2 regions of the Tissierella pigra genome follow, and region 1 is predicted to be linked to the other one. Evidence: a T-box and tRNA genes for the amino acid it is inferred to sense, from the RefSeq annotation. Region 1 holds a T-box; the other holds one or more tRNA genes.
The links. A T-box is a leader RNA that pairs with one kind of tRNA and senses whether it is charged. The one in region 1 lies ahead of argS (arginine--tRNA ligase), so its partner is inferred to be a tRNA-Arg.

Region 1 (3,435 bases):
CAAGTAGAGAACTTATTCTTGCATGAGTATATTGAACATAAGGTCCCGTTTCACCTTCAAAGCTTAATGTTCTATCCCATGAGAATACATAGTCTTTAATTCTTTGATTAAACAGTTCTTGAAATACTACTGCACCAATCCCTACTTGTTTTGCGACTTCTTCCTTGTTTTCTAAATTTGGGTTTCTTTCATTTATTATATTTAAAGTATTTTTAACTGCAGTATTTAGTACATCCTCTAAGAATACTACTCTACCTTTTCTAGTGGATAAAGTTCCATCCTCTAAACTAACCATGCCAAACGGTATATGAACACAATCATTTGCCCACTCATACCCCATCAATTCTATTACCTTCATCCACGCTTTAAAATGAAGATTTTGCTGAGAAGCTACTACATATATATTTTTATAAAAATCGTAGTTTTTCTTTCTATAAAATGCAGCTGCTATATCTCTTGTAGTATATAATGTAGAACCATCAGATTTCATTATAAGTGCTGGTGGCATTCCATGTTCCTCTAAATCCACTAGAAATGCACCATCTGATTCCTTCAGTAAATTCTTTTCTTTTAATTCCTCAATAACTGCTGGCATTTTATCTGAATAGAAGGATTCCCCTGCATAGGAGTCAAACTTAATGTTTAACATATCATATACTTTATTGAACTCCTTTAAGGATATTTCTCTAATCCATTGCCATAATTCTACAGCTTCTTTATTTCCATCTTCTAATTCCTTAAACCAGTATCTAGCTTCATTTCTTAGTTCTTCATGTTCTTCTGCTTCTGCATTAAATCTAACATATAGCTTTAATAACTCATTTATAGGATCAGATTCTATTACTGCTTTATCCCCCCATTTTTTATAGGCAGAAATTAACATACCAAATTGAGTTCCATAATCTCCTAAATGATTAATTGCAATTGTATCAAATCCTAAAAAAGTATATATTTTATACAATGAATTTCCTATAACTGTTGTTCTAATATGACCTATGTGGAAAGGTTTTGCGATATTAGGTGATGAGTATTCTACTATTACTGTTTTTCCATTACCCATATCTGATGAACCATACTTAGCTTGTTTTCCTTTTACTTCATTTAAAGTAACTTCTGTAAGTTTACCTTTATTTATAAAGAAGTTAAGATAAGGGCCTTTGTTTTCTATTCTTTCAAAATATTCATTATCTCCAAATTTAGGCGCTAACTCTTCTGCTATCATTGGTGGTGCTTTTTTAAAAGCCTTGGCTAATCTAAATACTGGAAAAGCATAATCACCCATATCATAAGATGGTGGCACTTCTATTAAGGCAGATATTTCTTCCTCTGTCAGTACATCTACTTCTGATTTAATTAATTTTACAACTTTTTCTTTAAAATTTAACATCTTTTTAACCTCCTCTTATTTAATTCACAATTATCTTGATTTATAAAAAATAAAAATCGGGTCAATTCTCATCTCTAATAAGAGACGAGAGCTAACCCGTGATACCACTCTTGTTGGCAAATGCCCACTCGAAATTTTAACGCTACTAGCGTAATATCTTACTTTTTTCAGATATATTCTCATGAGTTCTTTTCAAATATTTCCTAACACTGGCTTTCACCATCCCAGTTCGCTTTTGCTAGTTTAAATATCTTACTCTCTCAATCTACGAATTATATACAATTATTAATATATAATATACAATACTCCTTATAAAAATACAAGTAATTATTTAATTTCTTCATTTACATTTAAAAACATTGTTTTTTTACTATTTAAGGATAAAAAATTAGTCAGAAACAGTAATATTCCTCCTACAGTTGTTATGAAATATATTGGGATTCTATTTAATAAATATCCAGATAAGATTAGACCAATGGGCAGAATGATTTTTACCGTACTCATCACTATACTTAGAACTCTTCCCCTATATTCATCTGGTATCATTTTTTGCAGCATATACATAATTGGTATATCTATAAAAGATATAGTAGCTCCAAATATAAATACTACCCCACAATAGTATAAAGTATATATCATAGGAGTAAATGCCATATTCTTAAATAGTATGGGAATACCTAATAAGATTGTGCATATACCTAATGTAAAACTAGAAAACATTAAAACTTTTTTATATGCAGTCTTTTTCATTATCCTTTTAATCAGTAATGCACCAATTATCATCCCTACTGGAAATCCACTTTGAATTATGCCTAGACTTTTAGATCCGAGCATCAATACATTATTAATTATATAAGGTAAAGGTACAGTAACTGATAGCCCCATAAAAAAGTTTATACTAATAAACACAGTAAAAATTCCTATAATATCTTTTCTCTCCATAATATATTCGAAGCCCTTTTTCATATCTTTTACAAAATCAATATTATTTTCATTTTTCTTATCCTCTTGGTAGTTATATCTAAAATCTATAAACATTTCGGATACTCCTGAAATTATATAGAATATTCCACAGAGTAAAATAAAATATCTAATATCAATAAAAGCAAATATCAATCCTCCAACCATTGGACCCAATATTGAAGATATGGAGTCTATTATTTTACTAATTGAATTAATATTCATTAACATATCTTTTGATACTATATTAGGGATTGCAGCCTCCATAGATATACCAAATATAGTACTGAAAATCGTAGTAATAAATGTACTCACATATATCATAGGCAAACTTAGTCCATGTATACAACTAATTATATATATTAGCATTAAAAATATTCCATTTAATATATCCATCATAACAACTATCTTCTTTTTATCAAATTTATCTGCTAAAACCCCAGCAAATGGATTGATAATTAGCATAGGTATACTACTGACTATTAGACTTAAAGCAAAATTTAATCCTGAACCTGTAATTTCTAATACATAAAGACCTATTGCAAAAGAATAAATAGATGCACCAAAAATAGATACAAATTTACCTAAAGAAAATAATATAAAATTTAGTCTTTCTTTTTTGTTTTTCATATTGACCCCTCCTATTAACTACATTTTAAATAGTAGTCTTTAGGCAACGTCAATATATATAATAAATATTTTTGAGTATATAACTGATCAAGTATGGTGTTAACCCTATCTTTTCCCGTAATATAAATAAGAATATACTTCTTCTCCTTTTACGAAATAATCTTCATATTTACCGCCTTTATCCAATGGTGCTGATACATTTTCATAAATAGGTTTATAGTGTAGGTTATTTATATTTTCTTGTATATTATTTAAAATGAAACTTTTTCTATATTCTTCGGCTATTTTACTATTTATACTAAAGTTTTTAAACATTATATATGTTCCAATTAACCATGCAGATGCTTTAATATATTTATCAATTTCCTTTAATAAAAACTCTTCATTTAAAAAACCATAGTTGCTACTTCCTGTAAAATCCACAAGAACATCAATAGATTTATCTTCTATGGGAATTT
Region 2 (3,435 bases), 220 kb from region 1:
GTAAGATTAGTATGAAAATAGCAGTAGTTAGTGATACTCATGGAAATAATAAATATGTTTTAGAAACATTACTGGACATGGAAAAGCCTGATATGTTATTTCATCTAGGAGATTATGTAGATGATGGAGAAAAGATATCTAAATCTTTAGGAATAGAAAGTATAATTGTAAAAGGTAATGGAGACTATTTTAATACAAAATATAAAGAGGATGAGATAATAGAAATAAAAAATAAAAAAATATTCTTAACCCACGGTCATAAATATAATGTTGAAAATGGGGTAATCAAATTATACTATAAAGGGCTGGAATTAGGGGCAGACCTAGTATTATTTGGTCATACTCATATACCTATGATAGAAAAAGAAGAAGGTATAACCATCATGAATCCTGGAAGTGCTTTTCTACCTAGAACTACTGAAAGAATCAGGACTTTTGGTATTTTAGACATTGATGAAGAAATAAAGACTAAAATAATTAAAATAAATTTATAAAATAGTGTTGACTTTATATTTTAAACCTGCTATAATTTTAAATTGTTAGCGAGTTAATATTACTTGGACAACAACCTTGAGACAAGCAAGATATTTGGGCTATAAGGATTTTAATTTTTTAGCTCTAAAGTAAATTGATAGTCATAATGAATCCAACTGGATCATAAAAAGCTTGCACCTATAGCTCAGTTGGATAGAGCAACGGACTTCTAATCCGTGTGCCGGGGGTTCAAATCCTCCTAGGTGCGCCAAGGAAATAAAATTATGGTGGGTGTGGCCTAGTTGGTTATGGCGCCAGATTGTGGCTCTGGAGGTCGTGGGTTCGAATCCCATCATCCACCCCATAAAATTTCACAAGGTGTGAATTAAATAATCATGATCCATTAGCTCATGTCGGTATAAGCAGGGGACCAAAATCGTAGTTTTCGATTTTGTGTACATCGCTTAGTCCTTGATTGGTAAGTTTAATCAGAGGAATATATCACATCTGCTAGTATATCAAATAATCATGATCCATTAGCTCAGTCGGTAGAGCACCTGACTTTTAATCAGGGTGTCCCGCGTTCGAGTCGCGGATGGATCACCAATAATAGCCCTAGAGGCTATATGCGGGAGTGGCGGAATTGGCAGACGCGCTAGACTTAGGATCTAGTGTCATTGACGTGGGGGTTCAAGTCCTCTTTCCCGCACCATACATAAAATTGGCTGATGCCAATTTTTTTTATATATAATATTATCTGCACCTGTAGCTCAATTGGATAGAGCACCTGACTTCGGATCAGGGGGTTGGGGGTTCGAGCCCTCTCAGGTGTACCAGATGTAATTTTAAGCTATCTATAAGGTAAATAGATACGATGATTATTGAAAAAAATTTCGATAGCCATCGTATCTATTTTTTTATAACCAATGGAAATGTTCTGATTTTTTTATTTATGGGGTTTGAAATCCGAATTTTTATTATACTAGAAAGATAGTATAATAGCAAAAATAAAGGTTATAATTTTTAATAGTTCGCTAATCTAAATAATTTATATTGTATTTATAAAACTTTGCTGATAAAATTGTTATTGTGAGATTTTTATAATATATTTTTAAGAACATAAGAAAAAAACTAACTATTAGGTTATTAAATTGGAGGAAAGCAAATGGAAGAGCTAATATTTGGGCTTATTGGTGGAACAGCTTTATTGATGTATGGTGTTGATATGATGGGAGATGGTCTTGAAAAGGCATCTGGAGAAACCATGAAAAAAATCCTTACAGTATTAACTGGTAAGGTATGGAGTGCGTTTTTAGTAGGTACTTTTGTAACGGCAATAGTCCAGAGTAGTACAGCAGTTACAGTATTAACAGTTGGCTTTGTTAACTCTGGTCTTATGAAACTTCCTCAAGCAGTAGGTATTATTTATGGGGCTAATATTGGAACTACAATAACAGCTCAATTGATGGCATTTAGTTTTAAGTTTAAATTAACGGATATAGCTCTTCCAGTGCTAGGTATAGGATTTGCCATTAACTATATTGCTAAAAATAAAAAGATAAAAAATATTGGACAGGCAATGATGGGCTTTGGAATGATGTTTTTAGGTCTTAAAATACTTAATGATGGAATTCCATATATGCAACAAAGTGAGGCCTTAAAGTATTTCTTTACCAAATATGCGTCTATTCCAGTAGTAGGAGTAATCTTGGGAATAGTTGTAACTGCTATGGTACATAGTAGTGCTGCAACTGTAGGACTTGTAATGGTTCTTAGTCAAGCAGGTCTTATAGACTTACAATCAGCAATTTGTATAATGTTAGGAGATAATATAGGAACATGTTTTACAGCACAACTTGCAAGTATGACAGGAAATATAAATGCAAGAAGAACTGCATGGGCTCATACTCTTTATAATATATTTGGAGTTGCAATAACATGGATAACATTACCTATATTTATGAAAATAGTAATATTTACTACAGACTATTTAACTGCCAATGCAGATATATCTGTATATATTGCCAATGCTCATACATTATTTAATCTATTAAGTGCTTTATTGTTCTTACCTATTACAAAATATTATGTTGATTTTCTTTATAAAGTTGTTAAAAGAAAAGGAGACCATAGTAATGATAAGGTACATTTAGATAAATTACTTTTAGATACTCCTGTGGCAGCCTTAGAAGCATCAAGAACTGAAATTATTAGAGGAACAGAAATTCTAAAAGATATGGTTTTAGATGTAATGAACATAGCGTATACAGACGATAGAAAGAGAATGACTGAAGTAGTAGATAATGAGGCAATTATAAATGAAATGCAGAAAGAATTAACAAAATATATAGTGGAAATTTCAAGAAAAGGATTAACTGAAAGTCAGTCTATTATGATACCAGCTATGATAAGTAGTATAAATAATATTGAAAGATCAGGAGATAGAGTTATTGAAATATCTTCCCTATGTAATAAGAAGATAGATGGTAATCTATCATTTACTGATACTGCCATAAGTGAATTAAAGCAATTAGAAAAAACTATTATTGAGCTATTTAACAGCACCATTATTGCCATTAAAAATAGAGATATGGAACTTATAGATAGGATTATTAAATTAGAAGATGAAGTAGATGAAATGAGTGAAAGATTCCAAGAAAATCATATAAGAAGACTAAATGAAGGAACCTGCAACGTAGATTCGGGGGTACTATTTATAGATATGGTAAGCCATCTTGAAAGAATTGCAGACCATATATATAAGATAGCCATGTATTCCAAAGATGAGTTGTTTGGTGAGAAGAGAAAGTATAATTAGAATAAATTATTAAATAAAATTGAGACAATAGCAATCAAGATAATATTCTCTTGATTGCTATTATTTTACCTTGAATAATGTAGAAAAGATTTTAGTATGATAGGATATACTATATATAATCAAAAATTACTTTAATATTGAAG

Region 2: it encodes a tRNA-Arg, which carries the amino acid that the T-box ahead of argS (arginine--tRNA ligase) is inferred to sense. The anticodon was not compared.

What each region holds. Positions count from the first base shown of each region.
Region 1 covers NZ_JAHLPJ010000001.1:2,633,578-2,637,012, forward strand. Annotated here, with positions in the region: gene argS (arginine--tRNA ligase) at 1-1,387, opposite strand, end outside; T-box leader at 1,465-1,664, opposite strand; gene KQI41_RS12970 (MFS transporter) at 1,715-2,977, opposite strand; gene KQI41_RS12975 (MerR family transcriptional regulator) at 3,083-3,435, opposite strand, start outside.
Region 2 covers NZ_JAHLPJ010000001.1:2,851,163-2,854,597, reverse strand. Annotated here, with positions in the region: gene KQI41_RS14105 (XTP/dITP diphosphatase) at 1-15, shown strand, start outside; gene KQI41_RS14100 (metallophosphoesterase) at 12-494, shown strand; tRNA gene KQI41_RS14095 (tRNA-Arg) at 669-745, shown strand; tRNA gene KQI41_RS14090 (tRNA-His) at 762-838, shown strand; tRNA gene KQI41_RS14085 (tRNA-Lys) at 1,005-1,080, shown strand; tRNA gene KQI41_RS14080 (tRNA-Leu) at 1,103-1,186, shown strand; tRNA gene KQI41_RS14075 (tRNA-Arg) at 1,234-1,310, shown strand; gene KQI41_RS14070 (Na/Pi cotransporter family protein) at 1,640-3,292, shown strand.